3 regions of the Kitasatospora sp. NPDC001225 genome follow, and region 2 is predicted to be linked to each of the others. Evidence: riboswitches for the same ligand, from Rfam matches in the RefSeq annotation. Region 2 holds a riboswitch; each other region holds the start of a gene.

Region 1 (5,290 bases), on a different contig from region 2:
TGGGCGCAGCCGTGCACGCCGCAACCATCCGCGCGGAACGCCGGGCGGCCTCCGGTGAGCGGGTGATTGCGTCGACCGCCGCTGAATGTATCCGGATCGACGCCCTCTGCAACAGGGCCAACCGCCGGTAATTCCGCCAAGGCGTCAAGGGACAGGACGGATCGAATCGGAATAATCTCGGCATTCCACGCCGGACATAGCGGACGAATTACTCAAATGCCCGCGCGAATTCTGACATCTGCCTGACATGTTTCACGGTCCGCCCCCGGCGGCCGGACGCCCCCGGGCCGAGCGCTGCGGGGGCCGAAAGGGAAACCCTGTTCCCAGCCGAGCCACACTCTACTCCGACTCGACCCGGAAATATTCCCGCCGGAATGCGAGCGGTCGCCCGCGCATACGGAGAACGGATTTCCGTACGCGCGGGCGACCGCGGGTTCTGCTTTGTCGGCTCAGCAGCCGCCGGCCACCGCCGGGATGATCGAGACGCTGGCGCCGTCCTTGATCTCGGTCGCCAGACCCTCGGCGAAGCGCACGTCGTCGTCGTTCACGTAGACGTTCACGAAGCGGCGCAGCTTGCCGGTGTCGTCCAGGATGCGGGCCGCGATGCCCGCGTGGTTCTTCTCCAGGTCGGCGACGACCTCGGCCAGGGTGGCACCCTCGGCGGTCACCTCGGCGGCGCCGTCGGTGTAGGTGCGCAGGATGGTGGGGATGCGGACGGTGGCGCTCATGACTCTCCTAGCGGGGGCGGGGCCTATCGGGTGGTTCAGGCGGACACGAGGCCGGCGGCGCGGAACGAGTCCAGCGTCGGGCGGATGACGGCGGTCATCCCGGAATCGGAGACGGCGTCCAGGGTCTTCAGCCCGTCGCCGGTGTTGATCGCGACGGTCTCCTTGGCCGGGTCCAGCTGCCCGGTCTCGACCAGCTTCTTCAGCACGCCGACGGTCACCCCGCCCGCGGTCTCGGCGAAGATCCCCTCGGTCCGCGCCAGCAGCCGGATCGCCGCCACGACCTCGGCGTCCGTGACGTCCTCCACCACGCCACCGGTACGGCGGGCGATGTCCAGCACGTACGGGCCGTCGGCCGGGTTGCCGATCGCCAGCGACTTGGCGATGGTGTCCGGCTTCACCGGCTTGATCACGTCCCGGCCGGCCTTGAACGCGGCCGACACCGGCGAGCAGCCCTCCGCCTGGGCGCCGAAGACCTTGTACGGCCGGTCCTCGACCAGGCCGAGCCTGATCAGCTCCTGGAGCCCCTTGTCGATCTTCGTCAGCTGCGAGCCCGAGGCGATCGGGATCACGATCTGCTCCGGCAGCCGCCAGCCGAGCTGCTCGCAGATCTCGTACGCCAGCGTCTTGGAGCCCTCGCCGTAGTACGGCCGCAGGTTCACGTTGACGAAGCCCCAGCCCTCGCCGGCCGGGTCGCCGATCAGCTCCGAGCAGAAGCGGTTCACGTCGTCGTAGTTGCCCTCGATGCCGACCAGCTCGCCGCCGTACACCCCGGCCATGACGACCTTGCCCTGCTCCAGGTCGTGCGGGATGAACACGCAGGACCGGAACCCGGCCCGGGCCGCCGCCGCACCCACCGCGCCGGCCAGGTTGCCGGTGGAGGAGCAGGACAGCGTGGTGTAGCCGAACGCCCGGGCCGCCTCGATCGCACACGCGACCACCCGGTCCTTGAACGAGTGCGTCGGGTTCCCGGAGTCGTCCTTGACGTGCAGCTGGGCGGTGAAACCGAGCTCCCGGCCCAGGTTGTCCGCCTTCACCAGCGGGGTCCACCCCGGGTTCAGGTTCGGCTTGGACGCCACGTCGGCCGGCACCGGCAGCAGCGGCGCGTACCGCCAGATGGAGGCCGGACCGGCCTCGATCCGCTTGCGCAGCTCCTCGGCGCCCTCGCTGCCGAACTCGTAGGCGATCTCCAGCGGGCCGAAGCACTCCAGGCACGCGAAGCTGGGGCCGAGCGGGAAGCGGGTGCCGCACTCGCGACAGGACAGCGCGGCGGCCGGGCCGAGGTCGACGGAAACGGGTGCGGCAGTGTCGATAGCCATGATGGCGAGGCCTCTCTCCTCATCTTCCCCGTGGCGCGGTCGCGACACGGGACGGAATTGGCACCTGTCCCGCCGGGGCCTGTCGACAGACAGCCGCGCGAGAAGGTTGCCGGGACGTCAACGGGCCGTTCCCTCAGTCCCTCTGGATGAGCTTGTGAAATTGTGGTGGTGCTCAACGGAGACCCCGGCGTGCAAAGGTCCGACCGCTGTACGAAGACTGTATCCGAAGGCGTCAAACCTGAACGGGACCGTCCGCCAAGCGAGATGACCCGTCCCACCGACCTCGCCGAGGAGATCTCCGTGCCCGCCGAACCGACTCCCGCGCTCCTCCCGCAGGCGGCGTCCTGGCTGCGCCGCCGCTCCTGGAGCGCGGCCGACCGGCCGGTCCGCACCCTGCTCGACGCCAAGGAGCGCACCGGCCGCACGGTCAGCGTGGTCCTCCCCGCCCTGGACGAGGAGGCCACCGTCGGCGACATCGTCCGCACCATCCGCCGCGAACTGATGGAACGCCTCCCGCTCGTCGACGAACTCGTCGTCGTCGACTCCGGCTCCACCGACGCCACCGCCGCCGTCGCCGCCGAGGCCGGCGCCCGGGTCGAGCACCGCGACGCCGTCCTGCCCCGGCTGCCCGCCGTCCCCGGCAAGGGCGAGGTGCTCTGGCGCTCGCTGCTGGTCACCCACGGCGACATCGTCTGCTTCGTCGACGCCGACCTGCGCGAGTTCGACCCGGCCTTCGTCTCCGGCATCGTCGGCCCGCTGCTCACCGACGAGTCCATCCAGCTGGTCAAGGCCATGTACGACCGCCCGCTGGAGTCGGAGGGCGCCGTCCTGCCCGCCGGCGGCGGCCGGGTCACCGAACTCGTCGCCCGCCCCCTGCTCAACCTCCACTGGCCGGAACTCGCCGGTTTCGTCCAGCCGCTCGGCGGCGAGTACGCGGCCCGCCGCTCACTGCTCGAACGGCTGCCCTTCCCCACCGGCTACGGCGTCGAACTCGGCCTGCTGGTCGACGCCCTGGAGCTGGCCGGCCTGGACGCCCTCGCCCAGGTGGACGTCGGCGTCCGGCACCACCGCCACCAGGACGGCCAGGCCCTCGGCCGGATGGCCGCCACCATCTACCGGACCGCCCTGGAACGCCTCGACCGCACCCACCGCCTCAAGGCCTCCGCCGACCTCGTCCACCCCCACCTCACCCAGTTCACCCGCGACCCGGAAACCCGCGCCTTCACCGCCCACACCCACCCGGTGACCGCCCTCGAACGCCCCCCGATCCACACCCTCCCCGAGTACGCCGCCCGCCATTAGGGCCTCTCTTCGACGGGCCGCACGGGTTTGCCACGCCGACCCCACGGCAACATGCCAACCATGGGCGATCTCACGACCAACCGTTCGAGCGTGACCGGCACCGCCCCCGTCCTGGTGGCGTCCAACCGGGGACCGGTGTCCTTCAGCACCGCCGACGACGGCACGCTGACCCTGCGCCGCGGCGGCGGCGGCCTGGTCTCCGGCCTCTCCGCCATCGACGACCCGAACGCCGTCTGGGTCTGCGCCGCCCTCGACGACTCCGACCGCAGGGCCGCCGCCGAGGCACCCCACGGCCGCCTCGACCTGGCCGGCCACGAGGTCGGCGGCCAGGCCGTACGGATGCTGGACATCGACCCGCTGACCTTCGCCCGCGCCTACAACGGCGTCGCCAACTCCACCCTCTGGTTCGTCCACCACCTGCTCTACGCGACCCCCACCGCGCCCTCCTTCGACGCCGCCTTCCGCACCGAATGGGCCGCCTACCGGGCCTACAACGAGGCCTTCGCCGAAGCCCTCGCCGCCGAGGCCGCCCCGAACGCCGCCGTCCTCGTCCAGGACTACCACCTCTCCCTGGTCCCGGCCCTGCTCCGCGAAGCCCGCCCCGACCTGCGGATCGGCCACTTCTCGCACACCCCCTGGGCCCCGCCCGAGTACTACCGGATGCTGCCCGACGACGTCGCCCGGGCCGTCCTCACCGGCATCCTCGGCGCCGACCGGGCCGGCTTCCTGACCCAGCGCTGGGCCCGCGCCTTCGCCGCCTGCTGCGAGGACCTCCTCGGCGCGACCGTCGACCACGACGCGCTCACCGTCACCGTCGACGGCCGCACCACGCGCCTCGGCGTCCACGCCCTCGGCGCCGACGCCGACTTCCTGCGCGAGCGCGCCCACCGCCCCGACGTCGACGAACGCCTCGCCGCCCTCCGCTCGGCCGTCGGCGACCGCCGCACCATCGTCCGGGTCGACCGCACCGAGCTGAGCAAGAACATCGTCCGCGGCCTCCAGGCCTACCGGCACCTGCTCCGCACCCGCCCCGAGTGGCACGACCGGGTGGTGCACATCGCCTTCGCCTACCCGTCCCGCACCGACCTCGCCGAGTACCGCGCCTACACGGCCGCCGTCCAGCGGCTCGCCGAGGAGATCGACGCCGAGTTCGCCACCCCCGCCTGGCAGCCCCTGATCCTCCACGTCGACGACGACTTCCCGCGCTCCCTCGCCGCCTACCGGCTGGCCGACGTCGCCCTGGTCAACCCCATCCGCGACGGCATGAACCTAGTCGCCAAGGAGGTCCCGGTGGTCTCCGACCACGGCTGCGCCCTCGTCCTCTCCCGCGAGGCCGGCGCCCACGCCGAACTCAAGGACGACGCCCTCACCGTCAACCCCTACGACGTCATCGCCACCGCCGAGGCCCTCCACGCCGGCCTCACCATGAGCCCGGAGGAGCGCGCCGACCGCACCAAGCGCCTGGCGGCGGCGGCCACCGCGCTCCCCCCGCAGCAGTGGTTCCTGGACCAGCTCAACGCGCTGTGAGCGCGTCCGCCAAGGCCCCCAACAGCTCCACCACGCCCTCCGGCCCGGCGACCACCAGGTCCGCCCGGTCGGCCAGCTCCCGCACCGGCGCGTCCCCCACCGCGCCGGCGCAGACCAGCACCCCGGCCACGCCCTCGCCGCGCAGCTCCTCCACCGCGGCGAAGGCCGCCACGTCCCCCAGGTCGTCCCCCGCGTAGAGCACCGACCGCGCCCCCCGCTCGCGCAGGAACCCGGTCAGCGCCGCCCCCTTGTCCACCCCCGGCGGCCGCAGCTCCAGCACCAGCCGCCCGGGCTCCACCACCAGCCCGTACCCGGCCGCCAGCTCCCCCACCGGCGCCCGCAGCAGCTCCAACGCCTCCTCCGGCGCCGCCGTCCGCCGGGTGTGCACGGCCACCGACCGCCCCTTGTCCTCCACCC
Region 2 (5,290 bases):
CGAGACCGGCCGGGTCACGGGCAAGCTGGTCCTCACCGTCCGCCCGTAGCGGTCACCCAGGCCCCGGGAGCGACCAGCGCTCGGGAAGCGAACAGACCGGGGCAGATTCAGACCGAATCGGGCAGGGTGGGACGATACCTGCCATGCCTAGCAAGTCTCCATCGGTCCGGGACACCGACGCCCCGCCCGACCCGCTCTGCCGTCTCCTGCTCGACCTGGGCGAAGCCCTGCTGGGCGGCGGCCTGCCCGTCCATGAGGTCGAGGACGAACTCCGTGGACTGGGGCGGGCGTTGGGCGCCCCGGAGGTCCAGGTCGCCGCGCTGACCAACGGGCTGTTCGTGGCCCTGCACCCGGACGGCGCCACCAGGTTCCAGCCGCTCGGCGGCACCCTGCGGTTCGAGCAGACGGCCGACGTCCTCGACCTGGTGCACCGGCTGCGGGCGGGCGGACTCGACGGGCCGCGGGCGCGCGCCGAGCTGGACCGGATCCGGCGGGCGCCCGCCCGCTGGCCCGCGTGGGTGGCGGACTTCGGGGCGCTGCCGGTCGGGGTCGGGGTCTGCATCTTCCTGCAGCCGGTGGCGGCGAACGTGCTGGCCGCCGGGCTCGGCTCGCTGATCGTGGTGGGCCTGACCGTGCTCGCCCGGCGGCGGCCGCACCTGCGGCCGCTGCTGCCCGTCACGGCCGGCTTCCTGGTCGCGCTGCTGGTCCTGGCGCTCGCGCGGGCCTCGCTGCTGGACGGGCCGCTGCGGACGATCGTGGCCACCCTGGCGATCCTGCTGCCGGGCGGGCTGCTGGTCACCGGGCTGTCCGAGATCGCCGCCGGCGCGGCCAACGCGGGCACCGCCCGGCTGGTCTCCGGCGCCGTGCAGCTGACGCTGTTCCTCGCCGGGGTGGCCGCGGCCGCGACCGCGATCGGCATGCCGTCCACCGCGCTGGCCAACGTGCAGGTGGCCAAGCCGAGCTGGTGGGTGATCGCGCTGGGGCTGGCGATCGCGGTGGCCGGGGTGGTGGTCAACGTCCACACCCCGCCCTCGGCCATCCCGTGGATCGTCGCGGTGATCGCGGTGAGCGTCACCGCCCAGGTGGCGGTGGGGTCGGTGCACGGCGCGGCGATCGGCGGCCTGGCCGGTGCCGTGGCCGCCGCGGTCGCGGCCACCCTGGTGCACTGGCTGCCGGGCGGTCCGCTCTGGCAGGTGCTCTACCTCCCGGCGTTCTGGATCGTCGTGCCGGGCTCCTTCGGTCTGCTGAACACCGCGCAGATCGAGGTCGGCAACGGGGCGCAGTCGCTGCTGGCGGCCGTCTCGGCGGTCTTCGGGGTGTCGATCGGCACACTGATCGGCGCGGTGATCAGCCGGATCCCCCGCCCCAGCCTCACCGGCCTGCCGCACCGGGCCTGAGCCGGTCGGAACCAGGCCTGAGCCGGGCCCGAGCCAAGCCGGACCCGGGACCGGTACGGGCCGGAACCGGGCCCCGGGGCGCGCGGAGGTGCGCCCCGGGGCCCGGAGTCTCGGAACCCGAGGTTCGGAACCCGAGGTTCGGAACCCGTGACCAGGGAACCCCGGAACCTCGGAATCCGAGAGCCTCGGAACCCCCGTCAGGGCTGGCGCAGGGCCTCGGTGAGCCGGTGGGCCGCCTCGACGACGGCCTGGGAGAGCTGGGCGCCGGGGTGGCGGCTGAGCCGTTCGATCGGCCCGGAGACCGTGACGGCGGCCACCACCCGGTTGGACTGGCCGCGGACGGGCGCGGCGACGGAGGCGACCCCGACCTCGCGCTCGCCGACGGACTGGGCCCAGCCGCGGCGCCGCACGCCGCTCAGCGCGGTGGCGGTGAAGCGGGCCCCCTGCAGGCCGCGGTGGAGGCGCTCGGGCTCCTCCCAGGCGAGCAGGATCTGGGCGGCGGAGCCGACCTTCATGGGGAGGGTGACGCCCACCGGAACGGTGTCGCGCAGGCCGGTGAGCCGCTCGGCGGCGGCCACGCAGATCCGGACCTCGCCCTGCCGCCGGTAGAGCTGGGCGCTCTCGCCGGTGGCGTCCCGCAGCTGGGCGAGGACCGAGCCGGCCGCGGCCAGCAGCCGGTCCTCGCCGGCGGCCGCCGAGAGCTCGCCGAGGCGGGGGCCGAGCATGAACCGGCCCTGGACGTCCCGGCTGACCAGGCGGTGGTGTTCGAGTGCGACGGCCAGCCGGTGGGCGGTGGGCCGCGCCATGCCGGTGGCCGCGACGAGGCCGCCCAGGGTGGCGGGCCCGGCCTCCAGGGTGCCGAGGATCGAGGTGACCTTGTCGAGCACGCCGACGCCGCTCGTGTTCTCCATGGGATGGGTACTCCAGTCTCAAGGCCCGGGAGCAGCGGGTCCGCGCTGCTCACGGCGGCTCCTGGCGGGGAGCCGGGGGTGTGGTCAGCGAGGACAGGCCGGAGAAGTCGGCCGATTGCCTGCGCCGGGCACGAGACGGGTACGCGAAAGGACCGGGGCGGGAAGCGCCCGGGCGAAGGACAGCACAGAGAGCACCGTGTCTCCTCATCTTTCCCGCGCCACAGTGGCGACAGGCCGGAGTTGGCACTGCCCCCGCCAACACGGCGCGTACTTCGGACGCCGGGTCGAACGGGGAGTTGCCGGGGCTTCGTAGGGCCGGTCCCTCCACCCCTCTGGATGATTCGCCAGGAACGATACAAGACATCCGGGGCGGGTCGGCAAGTCCCCCCGCCCTCGACCCGCCCTCGGCCACGCCCCGCGGGGCCGGCTCAGCGGTGGCGCGGCCCCGACAGGCCGGTGCACGGGGCCCCGTCCGGGCTGCCGGGGAGGGTCGCGTCCCAGGCGTGCAGGGCGGCGAGGGCGGCGGTGCGCTCGCGGTCCGTCGGCCGGGTGCCCTCGGGGCCGAGCAGGTAGTCGGCGACCGGGGTGAGCAGCAGGGTGGCGTCGCCGGCCGGGAGCAGCAGCGCCTCGTCCCACTGGTGCCGGATGACGGTGCGGCGCAGCAGCGTGCCGTGGCGCGGCGAGGTGCCGTGGCACGGCGGGGTGCCGGCAGAGGTCCGACGGCGGAGTTCGGGGGCGACCTCGGCCTCCAGGACGGTGCGGACGTCCCGCAGGGCGCCGAGCGGCACGTGCTCGGCGGCGAGGTCGAGGAGGGCGGCGGCCTCCGGGGCGAGCCGGTAGGCGGCGACCACCGCGGCGGTCTCGACGGGCTCGAAGGGCTGCCCGGCGAGCCGGGCCACGTCGATCACGTCGCCCGCGAGGAAGGTGCGCCCGAGCCCTTCCTCGGCGAGGGCGATCAGGCATTCGACGTGGTCGTCGGCGGCCAGGTAGGGGCGGACCGGGACGGTGGCGAGGTCGCCCGGGAGCGCGGCGGTCGCGACCCGCACCTGGTACCACGGGTCGAGCAGCGGGTCCCCGGCCGGCCAGCGCAGGGTGACGGCGGTGTGCCGGGGGCGCTCGCCGAGCAGGGTGACCTCCACGGACTCCACCGGGTGGTCGGTGACCAGCCGGTTGACGGCCTGCCAGAGCGAGGCCTCGGTGGGGCTGACGAGGCTGAGCTCGGCCAGCGGCCGGGGCAGGTCGGGCGGGTAGTAGCCGGCCAGCGGCAGGTCGCGGATCGGGCGGACCCCGGTGGCGACGGCGAGGTCGCGGGCGACCCGGGCGTAACACTCGACCCGGTCGCGGGCGCGCCGCAGCTCGTCCCGGGCGTGCGCGCCCATCCGGACGTCCTCCCGGGCGAGCGCGGCGAGCACCAGGTACGGGAGGTGGCGCTCGCCGCGGGCGCGGTGGAGCAGTTCGACGGGTCCGTCGGCCAGGTCGACGTCGAGCAGGCGGTGGAGCAGGTCGGTGTCCAGTCCGCCCTGCCGGTCCGTGACCCGGTCGGTGCTCAGGTCCGTGCTCGACGCCGTACTCGGTTCCGCGTGCGGATCCGCTTTCCGGCCGGTGCTCAGGTCGCTGTTCCGGTCCGTGTTCATGGGCGTCCGCCTCCGAGAGCCGTGGGGGTCGCCGGTCGGCGGCCGGGCGACCGGGGACGTGGCGGGTCCGGCGGTGAGGGGCCGGGCCGACTGCGGGCGCCACATCACCGATTGTGGCGACGGCCGATCAACACCGGATCACCACCGGGTCGACGATCTCTCGACATCCCGCCAGGTCCCGTGGGTTGATAGGGACTCACCAATTCGGGGGTGGCACGTGCGGGCGGGGGCGAGCACATGAAGCGGGCAGGTGCAGGAATGGATGATTTCCGGTTCTCGGTGCTGGGCTTGATGCGGGCGCAGCGCGGCGCGACCGTACTGAAGGTGGGCAGCCCCCAGCAGCAGGCGATGCTGGCGGTGCTGCTGCTCCGGCCCGGCCACGGCGCGAGCGCCACCGACCTGATCGACGCCCTGTGGGGCGAGGAGCCGCCGGGCACCGCGATGACGACGGTGCGCACCTACGCCTGGCGGTGGCGCAAGGTCCTGCACGGCGAGGCGCCGGACGCGCCGACCGTGCTGACCTCGGTCGGGGACGGCTACCGGCTGGTGCTGCCCAAGCACGCGGTGGACGCGGCGCAGGCGGAGGAGCTGGCGGCGCAGGCCGAGCGCACGGCGGCCGCCGGGGAGCCGCAGCAGGCGCGCGACCTGCTGAACCAGGCCCTGGAGCTGTGGCAGGGCGAGCCGCTGGCCGGCATCCCCGGGCCGTTCGCGCAGCGGCAGCGCCAGCGGCTCCAGGAGCTGCGGCTGACCCTGCTGGAGGAGCGGATCGCCCTGGACCTGGCGCTGGGGCGCTACTCCCGGTGCATCCCGGAGCTGACCTCGCTGACCACCGAGCACCCGCTGCACGAGCGGGCGTACGGGCTGCTGATGCGGGCGCTGTACCAGGCCGGGCGGCAGGCGGACGCGCTGGCCGTGTTCCGGGGCGCGCGTCAGCTGTTCCTGGCCGAACTGGGGGTGGCGCCCGGGGCGGAGCTGGACCTGCTGCACCAGCGGATCCTGGAAGGGGACCCGTCGCTCGCCGCCCCGGCACCCTCCGTCGCGCTCGTCCCCGCCGCGCTCGTCCCGGGCCCGGCCGCCGCCGGTCCGGCGGAGCCGGCCGCTCCCGGGGCCGAGGCACCGGACCCGCCCACCGGACCGGCGGCGCCGAACGCCCCCGCCGCCGCACCGGCCGGGAACACCGCCCCGGCCGGGAGCAGCACACCGACCCCCAGACCGGCCCAACTGCCGCCCGACGCGGCCGACTTCACCGGCCGCTCGGTCCTGGTCGAACGGCTGGGCAAGGCTCTCGGCGGGGCGCACGGAGGGGCGCCCGACAGAAACCCCGGCGCACCGGGCCAGCAGGCGCTGG
Region 3 (5,290 bases), on a different contig from region 2:
ATGAAGACCGCGCCCATGGCGAACGTGAGGATGAACCACGCCCGGAGCTTCTTCACGTCTCCGCGCTCGGCGGCGAACACGCCGAGCTGACAGGTCAGCGAGGAGAGCACCAGGATCGTGGTGTTGACCGAGGAGAAGGGCACGTTGAGGGCGTGGGCCTTCTCGGTCCAGAACTCCGGCCCCTTGACGGAGCGGAGCGTGAAGTACATCGCGAAGAGGGCCGCGAAGAACATCAACTCGGAACTGAGCCAGACGATCGTTCCGACGCTGACCATGTTCGGCCGGTTGACCGATCCGTGCGCGTGCCCGGTTTCTACTGCTGTTGCTGTCGCCACGACGGACATTATGTCGGTCCCTTATTCCGTCTTCACGTCGGGGGGTGTCCCTCGGAGTGTCCGGTGCGTGCGGTATGCCCGCTTGGGGGGCGACGGGGTGTCCGTACGGGGGGTGAGCAGCGGCGTGTCCCTTTTCTGATGGTTCCTCGGAGGAGCCTGGACCCCGTTGCCCGGCGCGCCGGTGCACGGTCGGAGTAGCCGGGGGAGGTAGGGGGGAGGGCGTCCGGGTGAGCCGTACGGGTGGACCGGGCGGGGTCGGGTGACGGGCCGTCCTCCAGGCGGGTGAGTCCGGGGCGCGGCGGCTTGAGGAGGAACGTGCGCGAGGGGGACTCGGCGGAGGGTGATCGGGAGTAGCATCCGGATCAGGCGAACGTGGTCCGGATCACACTTGAGGGAGCAGGGCCCATGGCGTACACGACCGATGAGACGCTCACCGTCCTCGTCTACAGCGACGACCGCAACACCCGCGAGCAGGTGCTGACGGCGCTCGGCCGCCGCCCTGCCGAGGACCTTCCGGAACTGTCCTACCTGGAGTGCGCGACCACCCCCGCGGTGCTCAAGGCACTGGAGAAGGGGGGAGTGGACCTCTGCGTGCTGGACGGCGAGGCCGTTCCGGCCGGCGGGCTGGGCCTCGGGCGCCAGCTCAAGGACGAGATCTACGGCTGCCCGCCGGTCCTGGTGCTGATCGGCCGGCCGCAGGACTCCTGGCTGGCCGCCTGGAGCCGGGCCGACGCCGCGATCTCCCGTCCGGTGGAGCCGGTGGCGCTGGCCGGGGCGGTCGCCACCCTGCTGCGGGACCGGCTGGCGAAGCGGACTCCGGCCGTCCGCTGAAATCCGCGCCAGGAGTAGGAAAGACAGGGGTAGAAGCGGGCGCTCCGCTCGATAGGCTGGCTCCATCCGTACGGACGTCCCCGGAGCGGGGAACCGACAACAGCTGGAGTCAGCCATGGTGAACGTGAACCCTGCGAACGGCGGTAGCGACCCCGCGCAGGTGGTCCGCACCTGGCCGGACCTCCTGGCGGCACTGTTGCAGGGGGAGGACCTCGACCGCTCGTCCACCGCGTGGGCGATGGACCGGATCATGAGCGGCGAGGCGTCCCCCGTCCAGGTGGCCGGGTTCATGATCGCGCTGCGGGCCAAGGGCGAGTCGGTCGAGGAGATCGCCGGCCTGGTCGACGCGATGTACGCGCACGCCGAGCCGCTGGAGATCCCCGGCCCGGCGGTGGACATCGTCGGCACCGGCGGGGACCGGGCGAAGACCGTCAACATCTCCACCATGTCGGCGATCGTCGCGGCGGCCGCCGGCGCCAAGGTGGTCAAGCACGGCAACCGGTCGGCCTCCTCGACCAGCGGCTCCTCGGACGTGCTGGAGAAGCTCGGGGTGGCGCTGGACCTCTCCCCCCGGCGGGTCGCCGAGGTGGCCGAGGAGGTTGGGCTGACCTTCTGCTTCGCGGCGAAGTTCCACCCCTCGATGCGGCACGCCGCCACCGCGCGGCGCGACCTCGGGGTGCCGACCGCCTTCAACATCCTCGGCCCGCTGACCAACCCGGCCAAGGTCACCGCGCACGCCATCGGCTGCTTCGACACTCGGCTGTCCGGGCTGATCGCCGGGGTGCTGGCCCGGCGGGGCGCCACGGCGCTGGTCTTCCGCGGCGACGACGGGCTGGACGAGCTGACCATCACCACCACCTCGCAGGTCTGGCTGGTGCGCGACGGGGTCGTCACCGAGTCCACCTTCGACCCGCGGGACGTGGGCATCGAGCTGGTCGGCATCGAGGCGCTGCGCGGGGCGGACGCCTCGTACAACGCCGAGGTCGCGCGGCGGCTGCTGGCCGGCGAGCACGGGCCGGTGCGGGACGCCGTCCTGCTGAACACGGCGGCGGCGCTGGTCGCGCTGGAGCTGGGCGACGCGCCGCTCACCGAGCAGCTGGCGGCCGGCATGGAGCGGGCCGCGAAGGCGATCGACTCCGGTGCCGCGCAGGACCTGCTGCGGCGCTGGTCGGAGGCCACCAGCCGGGCCTGAGGCGGCAGTTGGGGAGCCCGTGCCGGTACGCCGGCGCGGGCTCCCGTGCTGTCCGGATGCTGGATGCCCGTTTGACCACCCGGTGGACCCGGCCTAGAGTCTTCGCCAGGTCATGAGTGACAGCGCCAAGCCCCAGCTGGCTGTCCGGCAACCCTCCGTCCGTGGCGGGGTGCCCTGGGTGAGGACCGGGTCGTCACGGCAAGCCGTCCGTGCGACAAGCGCGGACGCCCGACGACTAGCACTCCCGGGGTCCCTTGCCCCAGAAGGAGTGCATCCCCATGTCTCTGGCCACCGAAATCCGCACCCCGCTCGCCGTCCTCGGCGCCGACGTCCAGGTCCCGCTCGCCAGCGGTGAGAAGGTCGGCTACGCGGCGCTCGACTACGCGGCGAGCTCGCCGGCGCTCCAGCGGGTGTGGGACGACGTCGCCGCCTACGCGCCGTACTACGGCAGCGTCCACCGCGGGGCCGGGTACCTCTCCCAGCTGTCCACCGACCTGTTCGAGCAGAGCCGCCGCACCGTCGGCGAGTTCCTCGACCTGCGCGAGGGCGACCAGGTGGTCTTCACCCGGGCCACCACCGACTCGCTCAACCTGCTGGCCTCCGCCGTCCCGGCCGGCACCCGGGTGTTCGCCTTCGAGACCGAGCACCACGCCTCGCTGCTGCCCTGGGCGCACGCCGGACTGGACGTCACCTACCTGCGGGCGCCGCGCTCGCGGGCCGAGGCGGTGGCCGCGCTGGACGCCGCGCTCGCCGAGGCGCCCGAGGGCCCCAAGCTGCTCTGCGTCACCGGCGCCTCCAACGTGACCGGCGAGCTGTGGCCGGTCGCCGAGCTGACCGCGACCGCGCACCGGCACGGCGCCCGGGTGGTGCTGGACGCCGCCCAGCTGGCGCCGCACCACCGGGTCTCGGTGCGCGAGCTGGACGTCGACTGGATCGCCTTCTCCGGCCACAAGATCTACGCGCCGTTCGGCGCCGGGGTGCTGGCCGGCCGGGCGGACTGGCTGGACGCGGCCGAGCCGTACCTGGCCGGTGGCGGGGCGACCCGGACGGTGGCCCGGGAGGCCGACGGCTCGGTGGCCGTGCAGTGGCACACCGGCCCGGCCCGGCACGAGGCCGGCTCGCCGAACGTCATCGGCGCCTACGCGATCGCCTCGGCCTGCCGGGCGCTGACCGAGGCCGGCTTCGACGGGCTGGAGGCCCGCGAGCAGCAGCTGATCGCCCGGCTGACGGCCGGGCTGGCCGAGATCCCGCAGGTCAAGGTGCTGAACCTGTTCGGCGAGGGCTCCGCCCGGGTGGGCGTGCTGTCCTTCGTCGTCCGGGACTGGAACAGCTCGCACTTCTCCGCCGCGCTGTCCGCCGAGTACGGCATCGGGGTGCGCGACGGCCTGTTCTGCGCCCACCCGCTGGTGCGCACGCTGCTGGGCGACGAGGACGAGGCACCGTCCGAGTGTGGTGCGCCCGAGCCGTCGCTGCCGGGCGAGCGCAGCCTGAACGCGATCCGGGTGAGCTTCGGCGCCGGGACGCCGGACGAGCACGTCGACCGCTTCCTGACCGCCGTCCGGGAGCTGGTCACGGAGGGCGCGGCGTGGAACTACCGCAACGAGGGCGGGCGCTGCGTCGCCACCGTGCAGGTCGAGCGGGGCCGGCGCGCCGAGGGCTGACCGCTACTCGTCCAGGCCGAGGGCGAAGGCGGCCTCCAGGTCGTGCTGGGAGTAGGTGCGGAAGGCGATCTGGGTCTCGGTGTGGGCCACGCCCGGGACCTTGTTGAGCCGGCCCGGGATGACCTCGGCCAGGTCGTCGTGCCGGCGCACCCGCACCATCGCCACCAGGTTGTAGCCCCCCGTCACCGAGTAGACCTCGCTCACGCCGTCGATGGCGGCGATGGATTCGGCGATCTCCGGGATGCGGTCGACACTGGTCTTGATCAGGACGATGGCGGTGATCACAGTTCGGGCTCCTTTGTGGGGTGCCGCCAGCGTATCGGGCGTCAGCCCGGTCGTCGCGGGGGGTGGCGGACCACGGTGCAGGCGTAGAGGAACCCGGCCGAGAAGCCGATCACGTGGACCAGGTACGCCACCCCGGGGCCGGCCGCGTGCACCGACCACCACTGCAGGACGAACCAGAGGCCGAGCACCAGCCAGGCCGGGAAGCGCAGCGGCAGGAAGAACAGCAGCGGGACGAGGGTGGTCACCCGGGCCCGGGGGTGGAGGCGCAGGTAGGCGCCGAGGGCGGCGGCGATCGCCCCGGAGGCCCCGATGAGCACCCGGGTGGAGTTCGGCGAGTGCGCCTCGGCGAGCGCGAAGCCGTACGTGGTCAGGCTGCCGGCGGCCAGGTAGAAGACGGCGTACCGGGCCCGGCCCAGCCGGCGTTCGACGGTGGGGCCGAAGACCTGGAGGAAGAGCAGGTTCCCGAGCAGGTGCAGCCAGCCGGCGTGCAGGAAGAGCCCGGTGAGGACGGACAGCGCCGGGCGCTTGCCCGGGGTCGGGGCGGCCGGGCAGCCGGGGACCGGGTCGGGGGCCTCGGCGAGCTGTTCGGCGGTCAGCGGCCGTCCGGCCAGCACCTCGGCCGGGACGGCGCCCCAGCGCTGCTCGTACCGCTGCTCCGCGCAGACCCGGGCCTGGCCGGTGCCGTACAGCGGGTTGAGCCCCGCGGCCGGGCCGAGCAGGAAGACCAGGGTGTTGAGGGCGATCAGGGCGTAGCTGACCACGGGGGCGGTCGCCGCCGGGCGGCCGCCCCGGGCGGCGGTGTGGTCGGGGACCGCGAGCGCCATGCGGCCAAGCATCCCTCCGGGCGCCGCAGGTGACACGGCGGTTTACGGCAGGTGGACTAGCCCGGGTGTTCAGGCAACCGGTGGTCGCGACGGTTGCCCCAGGCAATAGGCTTGGGGCGGGCATTCCCGCCTCCCGCCGCCGACGCCGGGGCTCCGGGGGGA

Evidence for each region. Region 2 has a riboswitch for S-adenosylmethionine ahead of ACWDCZ_RS19800 (IclR family transcriptional regulator). Riboswitches for the same ligand answer to the same signal wherever they lie in the genome.
Region 1: it holds a riboswitch for S-adenosylmethionine, as region 2 does, so the genes downstream of both, thrC (threonine synthase) here and ACWDCZ_RS19800 (IclR family transcriptional regulator) in region 2, are expected to answer to the same signal.
Region 3: it holds a riboswitch for S-adenosylmethionine, as region 2 does, so the genes downstream of both, ACWDCZ_RS35010 (aminotransferase class V-fold PLP-dependent enzyme) here and ACWDCZ_RS19800 (IclR family transcriptional regulator) in region 2, are expected to answer to the same signal.

The regions. Positions count from the first base shown of each region.
Region 1 is NZ_JBSFJC010000220.1:2,823-8,112, forward strand. Features, by position in the region: gene ACWDCZ_RS37480 (MoaD/ThiS family protein) at 450-728, opposite strand; gene thrC (threonine synthase) at 764-2,044, opposite strand; SAM riboswitch class I at 2,061-2,197, opposite strand; gene ACWDCZ_RS37490 (glucosyl-3-phosphoglycerate synthase) at 2,309-3,346, shown strand; gene ACWDCZ_RS37495 (alpha,alpha-trehalose-phosphate synthase (UDP-forming)) at 3,407-4,873, shown strand; gene otsB (trehalose-phosphatase) at 4,860-5,290, opposite strand, start outside.
Region 2 is NZ_JBSFJC010000053.1:25,812-31,101, forward strand. Features, by position in the region: gene ACWDCZ_RS19790 (NADP-dependent oxidoreductase) at 1-49, shown strand, start outside; gene ACWDCZ_RS19795 (threonine/serine exporter family protein) at 144-1,397, shown strand; gene ACWDCZ_RS19800 (IclR family transcriptional regulator) at 1,595-2,308, opposite strand; SAM riboswitch class I at 2,510-2,651, opposite strand; gene ACWDCZ_RS19805 (hypothetical protein) at 2,737-3,942, opposite strand; gene ACWDCZ_RS19810 (AfsR/SARP family transcriptional regulator) at 4,201-5,290, shown strand, end outside.
Region 3 is NZ_JBSFJC010000171.1:3,025-8,314, forward strand. Features, by position in the region: gene ctaE (aa3-type cytochrome oxidase subunit III) at 1-344, opposite strand, end outside; gene ACWDCZ_RS35000 (response regulator) at 741-1,166, shown strand; gene trpD (anthranilate phosphoribosyltransferase) at 1,282-2,358, shown strand; SAM riboswitch class IV at 2,467-2,585, shown strand; gene ACWDCZ_RS35010 (aminotransferase class V-fold PLP-dependent enzyme) at 2,637-4,019, shown strand; gene ACWDCZ_RS35015 (Lrp/AsnC family transcriptional regulator) at 4,023-4,304, opposite strand; gene ACWDCZ_RS35020 (rhomboid family intramembrane serine protease) at 4,346-5,128, opposite strand.